Regions from separate parts of the Shewanella sp. DAU305 genome, predicted to be linked through region 3. Evidence: predicted binding sites of a transcription regulator. Region 3 holds the regulator's gene; each other region holds the start of a gene.
The links. Region 3 encodes MetJ, which represses methionine synthesis genes. Its sites were predicted from a motif close to TAGACGTCTAGACGTCTA; they were not measured.
Positions count from the first base shown of each region.

Region 1: a site for MetJ is predicted at 3,266-3,283, ahead of metK (methionine adenosyltransferase). Genes of this name have one in related genera too.
Region 2: a site for MetJ is predicted at 3,513-3,530, ahead of metE (5-methyltetrahydropteroyltriglutamate--homocysteine S-methyltransferase). Genes of this name have one in related genera too.

Region 1 is NZ_CP113808.1:4,445,616-4,451,280, reverse strand. It holds gene OX890_RS18865 (IS110 family transposase) at 464-1,477, shown strand; gene metK (methionine adenosyltransferase) at 2,072-3,223, opposite strand; gene tkt (transketolase) at 3,624-5,618, shown strand.
Region 2 is NZ_CP113808.1:4,558,218-4,563,882, forward strand. It holds gene queG (tRNA epoxyqueuosine(34) reductase QueG) at 1-903, shown strand, start outside; gene metE (5-methyltetrahydropteroyltriglutamate--homocysteine S-methyltransferase) at 1,132-3,402, opposite strand; gene OX890_RS19375 (LysR family transcriptional regulator) at 3,603-4,508, shown strand; gene OX890_RS19380 (HDOD domain-containing protein) at 4,608-5,336, opposite strand.
Region 3 is NZ_CP113808.1:1,126,455-1,132,119, forward strand. It holds gene OX890_RS04970 (4Fe-4S dicluster domain-containing protein) at 1-226, shown strand, start outside; gene nrfD (NrfD/PsrC family molybdoenzyme membrane anchor subunit) at 229-1,176, shown strand; one part of gene OX890_RS04980 (IS3-like element ISShes2 family transposase) at 1,232-2,109, opposite strand; one part of gene OX890_RS04980 (IS3-like element ISShes2 family transposase) at 2,109-2,460, opposite strand; gene OX890_RS04985 (sulfite exporter TauE/SafE family protein) at 2,585-3,328, opposite strand; gene metJ (met regulon transcriptional regulator MetJ) at 3,410-3,724, opposite strand; gene metB (cystathionine gamma-synthase) at 3,937-5,100, shown strand; gene OX890_RS05000 (bifunctional aspartate kinase/homoserine dehydrogenase II) at 5,112-5,665, shown strand, end outside.

The sequences.
Region 1 (5,665 bases), 1.7 Mb from region 3:
ACTTTTACGGATAACTTGAGGTAGGGCAAATACGCACTAGCAGTATGAGTTAGGGGTTCTACTCTAACCAAGAATAGGGCAAAGATTTGTTAGCCCAAAGCTCATGAAAAATGATCGCGTTCGCGCGTGAACCAGACTAGGTAAGTCTGATTCACTGTAACTATTTTTGCAATTCCTCATGGTCAGGTCTTTCTTTTGGGTACCCATTACTTTAAGTATCTCAAATGATCAGATAACAAAGGGCTGTTCTTCGAGCCGTGGCGCACTTAGGGGCAAATAGCTTTTTTAGCTGAACGAACAGCGATAGGGTTAGTAAGGATTGGCATTGTTGCAACAGTGACCGTTGGCGGCATGGATGCCGTCGTCGAGCCTATAGGGATGATGAGATGGACACCTCTTGTAAAGTAGGCGTCATTAACGCCATATTGAATCTGCAAGCTCAATATCAACAAAGGTGTCCACTATGAAAATTACTCTAATTGGTATCGATTTGGCAAAAAATGTTCTCCAGGTTTGTGGTGTTAATCAAGCAGGGAAAGCGGTATTTAATCGCACAATTAAACGCACCCAACTATTAAAAACGCTTGTGCAATATCCCGAGGCTGTCATTGCTATGGAAGCCTGTAGTGGCTCAAATTATTGGGGCAGAGAACTTATCTCTCAGGGTTTTGAGGTCAGATTAATTCCACCACAACATGTGAAACCATTCGTGAAAGGGAATAAAAATGACCGCAATGATGCTTTTGCTATATGTGAAGCGGCTCAACGTCCTAACATCATTTTTGTTAAACCAAGATCTTTAGAGCAGGTCGATGTGATCATTAGCCATCGGATCCGAGAGCGCCGTATTAGGGTCAGAACGGCATTAACTAATCAGATCCGTGGTTTATTAAGTGAATATGGCATCGTTATCCCTAAAGGTCGTGATCCACTTAACCTAGCACTTCCTGAGTTACTCGAAGATGCAAGTAACTCGCTTACCACTATCGCTCGTCGTTACATTAGGGAATTGCTCGATGAGCTTTATGCCATAAATGCTTCGATTAAGTCATTAGAAAAAGATATTCGGATACAAGCAAGAAATCATCCAGATACCAAACGGTTAACCGCAATACGAGGTGTCGCTGAGATTATTGCCACAGCAGCGGTATCCTTTGCTGGTGATGGCTCCAGTTATCAAAATGGTCGACATTTTTCTGCAAATTTAGGGCTCGTTCCAAAAGAGTTTTCAAGTGGTGGAAAACAGAAATTAGGTGGCATAACCAAGCGTGGTAACAGCTATCTAAGGCGTCAGTTAATTCAAGGTGCATGGTCTGTCATACGCTACGCAACAAACAACGATGATAGGCTGTCTGTATGGGCGAGAAATATCATTGAACGAAGAGGCAAGCAAAAAGCAGCTGTGGCAGTTGCAAATAAACTGGCGAGGATAATTTGGGCGATGCTCTACTATAAAACAGAGTACAGAGCCTGTTAACTAAATGAAGCAATAACATACCCTAAAAAACCGAACACAATTAATGAAGTAACAGGTAATACCGGCCTTTGCAAATGCTGAGAGAGTATAAGGAGTTATAACTCCGAAGGGACGATAAGCAGCAAAGGCGCGGTTCTCATTAAGGCCAGAGAACAAAGATTCTCACAAACAGGTCGGATATACGTACGCAGTATTACTTTCTGTTACTCATAAAGTGGTTGATCTGTTCGAGGTGTCCATATATATATTTACGGCGAGTCACTGGGGAAACAATGACAATTCATGCTGCATAACTGACGATAAAGTTATCTTGCTTTGGGGTAATAGCTTTTTAGCTGAACGAACAGCTAGAGGGTTGGGGAGGATTGGCATTGTTGCACCTGTGGCCTTCTAAAACAGGATGTTTTAGTTGAGCCCTCAGGGACGCTTTTTGTTAAACAAAGAGGTGGTGAGTCACAGGGAAAACGATAATGAATGATGCACAACTGGCGATACAATGATTTTGCTTTGGGGAACCCAAATTTCAGGCATAAAAAAACCGCTGGGTAGCGGTTTTTATATTTTGCAATATTAACGGGTTTTAATCGAAACCGATTATAGACCCGCGTCAGCGCGCAGTGCTTCAGCTTTGTCTGTTGCTTCCCAAGGGAATTCGTTACGACCAAAGTGGCCATAAGCGGCAGTCGCTTGATAAATCGGACGTGCTAAATCGAGCATGGCCGTTAAACCGTATGGACGCAGTTCGAAGTGTTGACGTACTAACTTGATCAGCAAATCTTCAGACACTTTACCCGTACCGAAGGTTTCGATGCTGATAGAAGTCGGCTCTGCTACACCAATAGCGTAAGACACTTGGATTTCACAGCGATCAGCAAGACCTGCTGCAACGATGTTTTTTGCCACATAACGGGCAGCGTATGCCGCGCTACGGTCAACTTTTGATGGATCTTTACCAGAGAATGCGCCACCACCATGACGGGCCATGCCGCCATAGGTATCAACGATGATCTTACGACCGGTTAAGCCGCAATCGCCTACTGGACCACCGATAACAAAACGGCCAGTTGGGTTGATAAAGAACTTAGTGTCTTTGTTTAGCCATTGAGCTGGTAATACTGGCTTGATGATGGTTTCCATCACGCCTTCAATTAAGTCGGCTTGTGATACGTCATCTCTGTGCTGAGTTGACAATACGACGGCATCAATACCCACAATTTTGCCATCATCATAGGCAAATGTGACTTGGCTTTTCGCATCTGGGCGTAACCAAGGCAGGGTGCCGTTTTTACGCACTTCAGACTGACGCTTCACTAATGCGTGGGCATAAGTGATAGGCGCTGGCATGAGGACGTCGGTTTCGTTGTTGGCATAGCCAAACATTAACCCTTGGTCGCCTGCACCTTGCTCAGCAGGGTCAGCACGGTCTACACCTTGGTTGATATCAGGTGATTGCTTACCAATGGCGTTTAATACCGCGCACGAGTCTGCATCAAAACCCATATCTGAGTGGGTATAACCAATTTCACGCACCGTTTTACGGGTGATTTCTTCGATATCAACCCAAGCAGAAGTCGTGACTTCGCCACCGACTAATACCATGCCAGTTTTGACATAAGTTTCACACGCCACGCGTGCTTTTGGATCTTGAGCCAGAATTGCATCTAGCACAGCATCAGAAATCTGATCTGCAATCTTATCGGGATGACCTTCTGAGACCGACTCAGAAGTAAACAAGTGCTTTGCCATAGTAGGAAAATCTCGTCGTTAGCATTCAAACGTGTAGAAGCATCTACATCTAGACGGCTATTTTAGTTTAAATCCGATTGCCGATCACCCCCAGTGAGAAAAAATCCTCTCAGATTGTGACCTGAAAACGACTATGCTCAGTCTTGAAATGGTTATTTTACTTATATTTCATAGTATTAAGTTTACTATGTTTTTGAGAAATTTATTTCTCTATTACAAGTGATCCTTGCGAGGCCCACTCAAGTAAACGCCAGTAAAGTGACTAGCTTGTTTCTACGAGTTTACGATTCGGCCATCTTTTGCTGAGTGAATGATAATTTTAGTTTGCGTCACACTGGCATGTAGGGGAAAATATGCATCCAAATTGCCCGCTAGACCCCACAAACAAGCAGGAGAGAGCATGTCTTCCCGTAAAGTACTCGCAAACGCAATCCGTGCGTTAAGTATGGATGCAGTTCAAAAAGCAAATTCAGGCCATCCCGGCGCCCCAATGGGTATGGCAGATATTGCTGAAGTGCTGTGGAATGATTTCCTTAAGCACAACCCGACCAATCCTAAATGGGTAGATAGAGACCGTTTCGTCCTTTCTAACGGTCACGGTTCAATGCTGATCTACTCTTTACTTCACCTGACAGGTTATGAATTACCCATCGAAGAACTGAAACAGTTCCGTCAATTGCATTCAAAAACCCCGGGTCACCCAGAATACGGTTACACCCCAGGTGTTGAAACCACAACGGGTCCACTCGGCGCGGGCATCAGCAATGCAGTCGGTATGGCGATTGCTGAAAAAACCTTAGCGGCACAGTTTAACCGTGATGGTCACGATATCGTTGATCACTACACTTACTGCTTCGTCGGCGACGGCTGTTTGATGGAAGGTATTTCCCACGAAGCCTGTTCATTAGCCGGTACTTTAGGTCTAGGCAAACTGGTCGCATTTTGGGATGACAACGGTATTTCTATCGATGGCCATGTTGAAGGCTGGTTCACCGATGATACGCCAAAGCGTTTTGAAGCTTACGGCTGGCATGTGATTGCCGGTGTTGACGGTCACGATAGCGCGGCAATCCGTGCTGCTATCGAAGCGGCGAAAGCGGTGACCGATAAACCAACCATGATTTGCTGCAAAACCATTATCGGTTTTGGCTCACCCAACAAATCTGGCAGCCACGATTGCCACGGCGCGCCATTAGGCGATGCGGAAATCGCAGCAGCCCGTGAATTCCTTGGCTGGCCATATGCACCATTTGAAATCCCTGCTGACGTTTATGCCGGTTGGGATGCCAAAGAAGCCGGTGCTGCCCGTGAAGCTGCATGGAACGAGAAGTTTGCGGCTTACAGCGCAGCTTACCCAGAACTGGCTGCTGAATACGATCGCCGTGTACTGAAAGGTGAATTACCTGCTGATTTCGAAGAGAAAGCGCAGGCATTCGTGCAAGCATCACAGGACAAAGCCGAAGGTATTGCGAGCCGTAAAGCCTCACAAAATGCCATCGGTGCTTTCGGTGCTATGTTACCTGAACTGTTAGGCGGCTCTGCTGACTTAGCGGGTTCTAACTTGACACTGTGGTCAGGTTCTAAAGGTATTCAAGACGATCCAGCTGGTAACTACATTTACTACGGCGTGCGTGAATTCGGCATGAGCGGCATTATGAACGGTGCTTCGTTACATGGTGGTTTCATCAACTACGGCGCAACTTTCATGATGTTCATGGAATACGCACGTAACGCAGTCCGCATGTCGGCGCTGATGGGCATTCAAAACATCTTCGTTTATACCCATGACTCTATCGGTCAAGGTGAAGATGGTCCAACGCATCAGCCAGTTGAGCAATTAGCTAACCTGCGTATGACGCCAAATATGGCTGTATGGCGCCCATGTGATGCGGCAGAAACGGCGGTTTCTTGGAAAGCTGCGATTCAACGTCGCAATGCGCCAACGTCACTGATTTTCAGCCGTCAAAACCTCAAAGCCCAAGCGCGTACCGCTGAGCAATTAGCCAACGTGGCTAAAGGTGCTTATGTACTGCAAGACTGTGCGGGTACACCAGAACTGATCCTGATCGCAACCGGTAGCGAAGTACAATTGGCGATGGATTCAGCAGCTGCATTAACTGAGCAAGGTAAACAAGTTCGCGTAGTCTCTATGCCATCGACAACTGAGTTCGATAAGCAAGATGCAGCGTATAAAGAATCGGTATTACCACGCGCTGTGACTAAACGTGTGGCTATCGAAGCGGCGCATACCGATTTCTGGTACAAGTACGTCGGTTTTGAAGGCACTGTTGTTGGCATGACCACTTTTGGTGAGTCAGCGCCGGGTAACGTGCTATTGAATCACTTCGGTTTCACCGTTGAAAATGTGCTGAATGCTGCAAAATCATTGGGCTAATCGCTCAAGGGATTAGATTCAATACAAAAGGTTAAACTTTTTAAGTG
Region 2 (5,665 bases), 1.6 Mb from region 3:
ACTAATCTCACCGATCCCAACTTAGGTTATATCTCCCGTTATGCAGGGGGCCGCGACTACCACAAGTTGATCCGCGCTCGGCTTAAAAAACTGGGAGATCAAATCAGTGCAGAGTTAGTTGCGCTCGGTTTCGATGCCGCCGATTTCCGTCCCTTCGTCGACTCAGCGCCAGTACTCGAGCGCCCATTAGCCGAAAAAGCCGGTATAGGTTGGACAGGTAAACACTCACTCATACTCAACCATGAGGCGGGTAGTTGGTTCTTTTTAGGTGAGCTACTGATCAATTTGCCTCTGCCTGTGGATATTCCAATCCAAGAAGGCTGTAACAGTTGCGTCGCCTGCATCACCTCCTGCCCAACAGGTGCAATCGTAGAACCTTATGTGGTTGATGGCAGACGCTGTATTTCCTATCTCACCATCGAGCTGCAAGGCGCTATTCCTGAAGAATTTAGGCCACTTATGGGCAATCGCATCTATGGCTGCGATGATTGTCAGCTCGTGTGCCCCATCAATCGCCAAGCGCCACTCACAGCCGAAACCGACTTCCATATTCGTCCCCAGTTAAAACAGCCCGACCTTCTCAGCCTTTTTGCTTGGAGCGAGGCCGAATTTCTAAAGCAAACCGAAGGCAGCGCCATTCGCCGAATTGGCCATAAACGCTGGCTACGTAATATCGCAGTCGCGCTGGGTAACGCCCCCGCAAGCCCAAGCATTATTGCCGCGCTTAACGCTCGCAATGACAACGAAGATATCGATGAGATAGTGCGTGAACATATCGAATGGGCGCTCAATGCTCAGCAATCGCGCCTTGCCGACACCGCTGCAACTGAGCAACAAAAAGCGCGCCGTAAAACCGAACGCATGGTGCGTATTGTTGAAAAGGGTTTACCGCGAGATGCTTAAGGCGCCTTATACAATCAATGCCTATACCACTGATTAATAATCATAAAGCAAGAGTCATTATTAGCTCAGCACGTCTATTGAACCTTGATATTAAACATTACCAACTGACCTTCGCGTTTCCCTTATTCGCAAGTGATAAAAGACAACGGATGCATAAGCATCCGTTGTCTTTTTACTCCGTAAGCTCAATAAGCTCAGTTAAAAAAACATCACACTCAAGCAGTGATATTAGCCAAGGCGGCGACGCAGTTCGCGGGTAGCATCGACCATGTTTTTCAATGCAGGTTCGACTTCATCCCAAGTTCGGGTTTTTAGGCCACAATCTGGGTTGACCCACAGTTGACGCACGGGTACTTTCTGCGCGGCTTTCTCGATTAAGTGCACCATGGCCTCCACACTTGGGGTGTTTGGTGAATGAATGTCATATACACCGGGGCCGATTTCATTTGGGTATTCAAAATCTTCAAAGGCGTTGAGTAACTCCATCCGTGAACGCGAAGTCTCGATAGTGATCACATCGGCATCCATGGCAGCAATCGCGCCAATCGTGTCGTTAAACTCGCTGTAACACATGTGGGTGTGGATTTGAGTCTCATCAGTCACGCCAGCAGCGCTGAGTTTAAAGGCATTCACCGCCCAATCTAAATAGGTTTGCCATTCACTTTGCTTCAATGGCAGACCTTCACGGAAGGCAGGTTCATCGATTTGAATAATGCCAATCCCCGCATTTTGTAAATCAACCACTTCATCACGAATAGCCAGCGCCAGTTGTGTCGCAATCGCATCGCGGCTGATATCTTCACGGGCGAATGACCAGTGCAAAATCGTCACTGGCCCCGTCAACATGCCTTTTACGGGCTTGTCGGTGAGACTCTGGGCAAACTCAGCCCACTCGACTGTCATGGCTTTTGGACGACTCACATCGCCGTAAATCAAGGGTGGCTTAACACATCGTGAGCCATAGCTTTGCACCCAGCCATTTTTACTAAAACCAACGCCGGCTAACTGCTCGCCAAAGTACTCCACCATGTCGTTACGTTCGGCTTCACCGTGCACGAGTACGTCGATACCCAGTTTTAGTTGGCGTTCGATAGTATCGCGGGTCACTTGCTGTAACTGCTCATTATACTGAGCATCGTTAAGCTCACCCTTGCGCCAGCGGCTGCGTAGTCCACGGATAGCGGGTGTTTGTGGGAACGAACCTATGGTCGTGGTGGGTAACAGAGGTAAATGGTATTTTTGCTGCTGCACGCTTTGGCGCACACTGAAATCATTGGCACGCTCATAATCTGCAGCGGTTAATGCCGCAACGCGATCAACTACTTGCTTATCTGCAGCCAGCGCTTTTGCTTGGCGACGAGCGATACAAAAAGCACTGATTTTCTGTGCTTCATCCGAGCTAGGCGCCAACAATAATTGGCGAACTTTGCTCAATTCCAACAGTTTTTGCTTAGCAAAGGCTAACTGCTTACGCAGCACAGGTAATAGTTTGACTTCAACATCTAAATCAACTGGGCTATGCAGTAATGAACATGATGTGCCAATCCACAAACGATCGCCTAAATCACCCGCCACAGCGCCAATACGCTCGGCAATCAAATCGATCTCTGCCGCCCACACGTTACGGCCATTGACCACACCCGCCGACAAAATTTGCTCACAGCGCAACGCATTTGCAAACACAGTCAGCTGATCTGGCGCAGTAACTAAATCTAAGTGCAAACCAGCAACAGGCAAGGCAGATACGAGGGCTTGATGATGCGCAATACCGCCATAATAACTCGCTAAGAGAACCTTAACGTTAGCAGTGCTTAATGCTTGATAAGTCTTAGTCATCGCCGCTTGCCAATGCAGGTCTAACTCTAATGCCAACACAGGCTCATCTAACTGTACCCATTCCACACCTTGGGCGGCGAAACGGGCCAAAATGTCAGCATAAGCCGTTAATAAATTAGGTAATAAACTTAACTTATCGAACTCTTGACCCACAGTTTTAGCAAGGTGCAAGTAACTGACTGGGCCGAGTAGAACAGGTTTGGCTTTATAGCCTAGCGCTTGCGCTTCGCTGACTTCATCAAAAAACTGCTCGTAAGCAATCGAAAACTCTTGGTTTTGCGTCAGCTCTGGCACCAGATAGTGATAGTTAGTATTGAAATACTTGGTCATTTCAGAAGCTGGCGCATCTTGGCCCGTTGGCGCTCTGCCGCGTGCAACACGGAATAAGGTATCGAGATCGATTGCGCCTTCACCACGATGACGCTCAGGGATAGCATTTAAGGTCGCACTCAGGGTTAATACTTGATCGTAAAAGGCAAAATCCCCCACAGGCACTTGCTCGATGCCAGCAGCAACTTGCCACTGCCAATGGGTACGGCGCAGTTCGCTCGCCACTTCACGCAGTTCAGCTTGAGTGATCTCACCACGCCAGTATTTTTCTAAGGCAAATTTCAATTCACGACGACGCCCGATACGGGGAAACCCAAGACTATTTAATTGCATACCCTATCTTCCTTTATTTGAGATAAGCCATATTCGGCACTTGCACCCACCAGATTGTGTTCTCTTGGTACTTTTCAGCATTTCCGCCTTGATAAATAACAATAGGCGTCTGGACGTCTAGAAGTTTATTGTGTTAGTCTCTATTCCAGCAACCGAATTGATTTCAAGCACAACATGAGCGAATTTCACCTGGAGTGAACATGATCGAACTAAGACATCTGCGAACCTTAATGGCCCTGAAGGAAAGTGGCAGTTTGGCGGGCGCAGCCAAAAAACGTTTTGTCACTCAATCCGCCCTCTCCCACCAGATTAAGGAGCTGGAGCAAAGGATTAACTCGCCCATTTTTGTGCGTAAGAGTAAGCCGCTGTCATTCACCCAAGAAGGTGCACGCCTGCTTCATCTCGCGGAAGAGATTTTGCCTAAGGTGTTAGAAACCGAGACAGATCTTAAGAATGGCCTTGAAACCGAAACCAATCAGTTGCGGGTAGGTATTGAGTGCCACAGCTGTTTTCGCTGGTTAATGCCTGTGATGGAGCAATTTAGGCAAGACTATCCCCAAGCGGAGTTAGATCTGTCGAGCCGTCACTTGTTCGACTCGCTCAATGCCTTGGAAATGGGTGAACTGGATATAGTGCTGACCTCAGATCCTGTGCCTGGGCATTCACTCGCTTATCAGCATTTGTTTGATTTTGAAGTAAAGTTAGTGGTTGCTAAGGATCATCCTTTAGCGAAAGAAGCCTATGTCACCCCTAAGCAATTAGCGCATTTACCGATCATCAGCTATCCCGTACCACTGACGCGTTTAGACATCTATCGCCACTTTTTAGAGCCCGCAGGCATAGAAGCGGGTGAGCAAAAAACCTGTGATTTAACCATGATGTTACTGCAACGCATCGCCTGTAAAGACGGTATAGCCGCGCTGCCAAATTGGTCGATAAATGAAGGGCATGGCCTAAGCCTTACCACAGTGAAGCTCGGGCAAGAAGGTTTAAAACGCCCTCTGTTTGGTGCCTATCGCCGCCATAGCGCCAACTCAGCCTTGATCCAAAATTGGTTACAACTGGTGGCGAGTGAAGGTTTATCTCGCCAGCAGAAGACTAATTAATGCGGGTGAAATCGAGTAAAAAGCCTGCGAATGCAGGCTTTTTTAATGAATCAAATGACTATTTCATAGGATCAAACAGCGATTTAATGCATCGAAATATTACAGCGGATTCATCAACAGACCACGCATAGACAATACACGGCGCAGGATTAAACCGGGGGAATTCGAATTGCGGGTCTGACGCAAATTATGGGCAATCATAAACTCTTGGCGTAAGTCCTGATCTAAATCTAACGCTTCGAATGATTCTATGGTCAAAGTCTGCTGTTGATTATCAATCAATGACTTAATCACGCTTAAAGGGAATGATTGTTCGGCATTAGCATTTAAATAAGCAAATGCCGTGAGCGCGATAATTTGGCCGAACACACTGAACAGGGCCAAGGTTTGCACTTCATCTGCATCAACCTCGACACCTTCCATCTCCGCTAAACTGTCCACCGCATCAGTTGCAATATCTTCAGTCAATTTCCAATAACCTTGGACTAACTTTTTATAGGGCTGCGGTAGCTCATCGAGGCGTTCTTTCAGATAAAACGTAAAGGCATAACGATAGATATTCACTTGACCTAAGCGGATCAAAGCTTCTTTCAACGAGCGAGTTTTATGATTTTCCACTACAGCTGCCTGTGCGGAATTACTGCGCATTAGCATGTGCGCCGCCAATGCGGGATCGCTCGAGATAATGTCGATCACGTTACGAATGTCGCCTTCAGCAAGGATCGCTTTTTTGAGTGGAATTAAAATCCCTCTGCGGCCAATCACTTGCTCTTCGTTCGCTATGATAGCTCTAACTTGAGTAAAAACCTGTTGCTCAAGATCAGTCATAAGACACTTTACACCTGTTTATTAACAATAAGATGATTCGGTTACTCTTGATATCATACCAAAAATTAAAAGAATTTCAGTACTAAGTATCACATTAGTCTAACGAAAATAATAAAAAAATGACTACCCTGTATGTAGCATCTAATGACGAAGCAAATTTAGTATATACAACGAAGGTAAGCAACGCCCAACAATTCTTATTCGCATTGCATTACCAATTCAAAAATAGGAATTAAAACAAAATATTCCCGCTGAATCGTAAACTTTTTAGGTCTCATTACCACTTATCTGCCAGATGCCACAGTATAAGTTAAGCAACACTTCTTCTG
Region 3 (5,665 bases):
GGCGGCGGATAAGTGTAACTTCTGTAAAGACAGTCGTTTAGCGCGGGGCGAAGAGCCAGCGTGTGTGACTGTGTGTCCAACCGATGCCTTAGTGTTTGGCGATGCTAATGACCCGCAGAGTGACGTGGCCATCATGCTCAACACTAAAATCACATACCAAGATAAAACCCATTTAGGCACTAAACCTAGGGTATATCGCGTTCCTACCAAAAGAGGGGGGATTTGATTATGAACAATACTTGGGGCGACATGGCGCAATATGATCCTGTCACTTGGCACTGGGTCATCGCCGTTTACCTGTTTATGGCGGGGTTATCCGCGGGCAGTTTATTGATTGGCATTGGTTTACGTTGGGCGAATAAGGAACTCAGCGCCGGAGCCGAAAGCAGCATTCTTAAGGCGGCCGCCATTATTGGGCCTGTGGCAATTAGTTTAGGTCTAGCTTGCCTAGTGTTTGATCTAACCAAACCATTCCACTTCTGGCTGATCTTAATTCACTATAACTTCCAGTCTGTAATGGCCATTGGGGTGCTGGCGCTGCTGGCGTATTCTCCCTTAGCCTTTGTGTACGCCATTATTGTGCTGCGGGATGACTTACCAAAATGGGGTTTGGGTTTCCTAGCGCCTATCGCTACGTTACTTATGCCATTTCGAAAGCTGATTGAAGTATTGTTGTTTGTCCTCGCCATTGGCGTAGGGGCTTACACTGGCTTCTTAATTTCGGCGATGAATGCTTACCCTATGCTCAACACTGCGGTACTGCCTGCGCTGTTTTTAGTGTCGGGTTTATCGGCGGGCGCTGCGGCAAACGCGGTACTGGCACTCTTGCTGTTTAAGACTGACAGCCACGATAAAACTTTAGTCAAGATGCACGGTTTAGAGTTACCTGTGATGGCGATTGAAATCTTGTTCCTGTTCATGTTGTTCTGCGCCTTGTACTTCAAGGGCGGCGCGGCGGCTGCGGCCTTAGCGTCGTTAACCTCTGGGCTATGGGCAAGCGTGTTCTGGATAGGGGTTGTCGGTATCGGCTTTGGTATTCCATTGCTGTTTATGCTGCTACCAGCCGCGACTCGCCACACTAAGGGCGCAATGATCATGGTGGCTTGTGCGAGCTTAACGGGCGTACTCGCCTTAAGACACTTTATTGTGTACGCAGGGCAAAGCTATTTAAGCTGAGTGTAAGCTGGCTTTAAATATTGATATGTCTCGTCCTAAGATAGGTTGACAGTTTTTAGGCCAGCTCCAGTAGCTGGCCTTTTCTATTGTGCACCTGATTAGGGGTTGCCATATTCAAACTCAGATGCGGTCTCATATCGTTGTATATTGCTATCGATTCTCTAACAAGTATCTTCAGCTCCGCAAATGTCCTGCATCGGTGCAGTAAAAACTCCTGCTTCAGTATGCCATTCACTCTTTCTGCTAATGCATTTTGGTAGCAATCATAACCATCCGTCATTGACGGCTGGATTTGGCTCGCCTGAAGCGCATTCTGATAAACTGCTGAGCAGTATTGTAAGCCTCTGTCGGAGTGATGCACTGCGTTGCCGATATAGCGTTTATCTTTTATGGCCATTTTTAACGCTTTCACCACACTCTCGGCTTTCATGTCTTTACTCACGTGATGACCGACTATCTTACGAGAACTGGCATCGGTGACCAGTGACAGGTAGTGCACACCTTGGTCTGACTCAAGATAGGTGATATCGCTGACCAGTACATGCCCTGCATCATGCAGTCCTTCCTCTTTCAGCAGATTAGGATGCTTCTTCATCCAGTGTTTGCTGTACGTGGTTTTTGTGTAGCTTTTCTTCGGTTTAACCAGTAAACCTTCACTTCTCAAATAGGTAAAGAACCCATCTCGCCCGAGTTTAATATCGTGCTCAACCAGCTTGGATTTTATCAGCGTGTAGAGCTTACGGGCCCCTAACCTTGGCATATATTTACGCCAGTACTGAACCCAGTCTTTGATGACCGATAGCTCAGCTCTACGACTTTCCATTCGCGCAACTGCCTGATAAATACCTTGCCTCGACATACCCGCAGCACGACATGCGGCTGCGAGGTTTATTTCTCCGTTGCCTTTTGCTTGCCAGACGTACCGGATAAGTACTTTTTTCTGAGGCCTGCTCCATATTCATTGTCCATGATATCAACCATGCCATTGAGGATTTTGTTACGCAGTTTCTCTTCTGCTAACTCACGTTCAAGGCGCTTGATCGTTTCGGCAGGGGTTTCTTTTGACTTAGGCATAAGGGGATGCTGAAAAGGTTTCGACCAATCGAGTCTACCATGTTTTCTAAGCCAAACGAGTACCGTTGAACGGCCTTGAATGCCAAAACGGGCTTGGGCTTGTTTGTACGTCATTTCGCCTTTTTCGACACGCTCTACAACGCCTAATTTAAAGGCTAAGGTGTAATCTCGTTGTGTGCGCTTACGGCTTGAGTTAATTGATGTTGTCATAAAGAAGTCCTCTTTATGTCAACGTATTTCAGGACGGGACAATAGATAAAGAAAAAGCACTGGTAATGTCAGTGCTTTTTTATTGTTTGAATCTTGAGAAGGTTTGCCAATACAAGCAGGACGCTTATTGGGGTAATAACTCGATAACCGACTTCACCGTTAGCACTAAGGCGCTGATACTGCAGAGGACTAATGTCGCCATTTTAGTTTTATCTTTATCGACACTGCCCACTAATCGCCCCGCGACTAAATACCCTAAAAGCACTGAAGGTAGCAACATCAACGACAGCCACAGGTGCTTTAATTCTAATAAGCCAGTGATCGCCAGAATGACCATAGCTATGGTGGAGCTAAAAATGAAGAAGGCCGACAGGGCGGCGCGAAACTGCGAAGCGTCTTTGCCTGACAATAGAATCGCCATCGGCGGGCCACCAATTGCGGCGATATTGCCGAAGATCCCTGAAACCACACCCGCACCGAAGAGGGTTTTCTTATTCACTGGCAGGCTGAATTTATACAGGCTGAGGATCACTGCGACAGTCACAATGGCGGCGATGGATAACCCGAGTATGGGCTGAGGCGCAAACAGCAACAGACTCGCGCCGATAAAACCACCGGGCACGCGACCTAGGAGTGCATATTGCAAGCCATTGAATTCTAAATGACCACGCTCACGCACTAAGGTCAGCAGGGCGATGGAGAAACCCATAGCAATAACAGGCGCAGGTACGAGCTGCGGATCGACGATATAAAGCAAAGGACTGGCGACAACCGCTAGGCCAAACCCAATCAGGCTCTGGGTTAAGGCGCCAAGAAACACAATCAGTGAGGCCAAGGCGAGAGTCTGTGGATCTATCATAGAAAACATAGGATTCCATATAAACAAAAAGGGATCGTTAACGATCCCTATTGATGAGCACTGTGATGTAACTTTGCCAGCGACAAGTCGCTATTCCATGTCTTCCCACTCGATCCCCATCTCGTCCATCAGCAACTTGGCTTCGGCGGGAATGCTGTCTGGGCTATCTTTTGACAGATCTTCATCGTTAGGCAATGGCTGGCCAGTGTAGGCGTGCAAAAATGCCTCACACAACAGCTCGCTGTTGGTGGCGTGACGCAAATTATTGACCTGACGACGAGTTCGTTCGTCCGTAAGGACCTTAAGCACTTTGAGCGGAATAGACACAGTAATTTTTTTTACTTGTTCATTCTTCTTGCCATGTTCAGCATAGGGGCTGATGTATTCCCCATTCCATTCAGTCATTGACTCACCTGTTATAACGCTAAATTCGGGGCAGATTTTAAACCCTTACAAAGAACAGTCAAATTATTGCTACTATTTCTTTGTGATTGCAAACAGATTTCTTTATGTTCAGACGTCTAAACGTCTTAACGCCTATTGACGATGGCGTTGGGCTTAGGTACATTTAGACGTCCAGACATCTCTATCAGTCTACCGAATTTAGGAGTCCACCCATGGCAGAGCGTCAATTAGCCACACTGGCAGTGCGTCAGGGTATCGAAAGCGATACTCAATATGGTGCAGTTGTGCCACCGATTTATTTGTCGACTAATTACGCCTTCGATGGTCATAAAAATCCTCGCGAATTCGATTACAGTCGTTCAGGCAACCCAACACGCTGTATTTTAGGCGAAGCATTAGCGCAATTAGAAAAGGGCGCCACTGGCATAGTGACCTGCACTGGCATGGCGGCCATCACCTTAGTGACCACTTTGCTCGGCCCTGATGACCTGTTGGTTGTGCCCCACGATTGTTACGGCGGTTCTTACCGTTTATTTACTAACTTGGCGAAGAAAGGCCAGTTTAAGTTGATTGTGGTTGATCAAACCGACAGCCAAGCGTTAGCCGCCGCTATCGGGCAGAATCCTAAGATGGTGTGGCTCGAAACTCCATCTAACCCGCTATTGCGAGTGGTGGATATCGAAGCCATTGCCAAGGCGAGCCATGAGGTCGGCGCGCTGGTGGTGGTCGATAACACTTTTTTATCGCCGATATTGCAACAACCCCTATTGTTAGGCGCGGATATCGTTATCCACTCCACCACTAAATACATCAATGGCCACAGCGATGTGGTTGGCGGCGCTGTGGTTGCTAAAGATGCACAAATCGGCGAAAGCTTACATTGGTGGTCGAACACGTTAGGCTTAACGGGGTCGGCTTTTGATAGCTACTTAACCCTGCGCGGCCTACGTACCTTAGCGGTGCGAATTCGTGAACATCAAACCAATGCCCAGCGCATTGTTGAGGTATTGACGCAAAGCCCTGTGGTGAGCAAAGTTTATTACCCTGGTCTTGCGGATCACCCTGGTCATGCGATTGCAGCCAAGCAACAACAGGGCTTTGGCGCTATGCTGAGTTTTGAGCTCAAGGGCGGCGAGGCAGAAGTGGTGGCCTTTTTAGGTGCACTCAGCTTATTTAGTGTGGCGGAAAGTTTAGGTGGCGTTGAAAGTTTGGTGGCCGTGCCCGCAACTATGACCCACAGAGCCATGGAGCCGCAGGCGCGTTTTGAGGCAGGCATTAAGGACACCCTATTGCGTCTATCGGTGGGTATTGAAGATGCCGCCGATTTAGTTGCAGATATTCAAGCAGGATTAGCCGCCGTTGCGGCTTGTCAGTAGAGGAATAATAGATGGCACGTTGTCACTTACATAAATTTGGTGGCTCCAGTTTAGCGGATGCCGATTGTTATCGTCGAGTCGCCCATATCCTGTTAACCCACGGTCATAGCGATGACCTTGTGGTGGTCTCTGCGGCGGGTAAGAGCACGAATTTCCTGTATAAATTATTAGCGCTGCGTGATGCGGGTCAGTTGTGGCAAGAAGAATTACAAGTGCTGACCAGCTATCAACAGGGGTTGGTAGAGCAGTTATTGTCGAACGAACAAGCCCGCGATCTGCGCGAGCGTTTGGCGACAGATCAGGCGCAACTCATCAGTTTATTGTCCCTCGACGAACGTAACGAATACCAAGTTAACCATGTGGTGAGCTTTGGTGAACGTTGGTCGGCACGCCTGATGGCGGCGCTGCTGCGCGAATCTGGCGTGGCGGCAAGCCATGTGGATGCCTGTTCAATTTTAGTGGCCGATGAAGCCGCCGTGCCGCAAATTCGGGTGCAAGAATCCCGCGCTAAAGTACAAGCGCTATTGGCCGCCCACCCAAATGAACGCTTAGTGATCACAGGCTT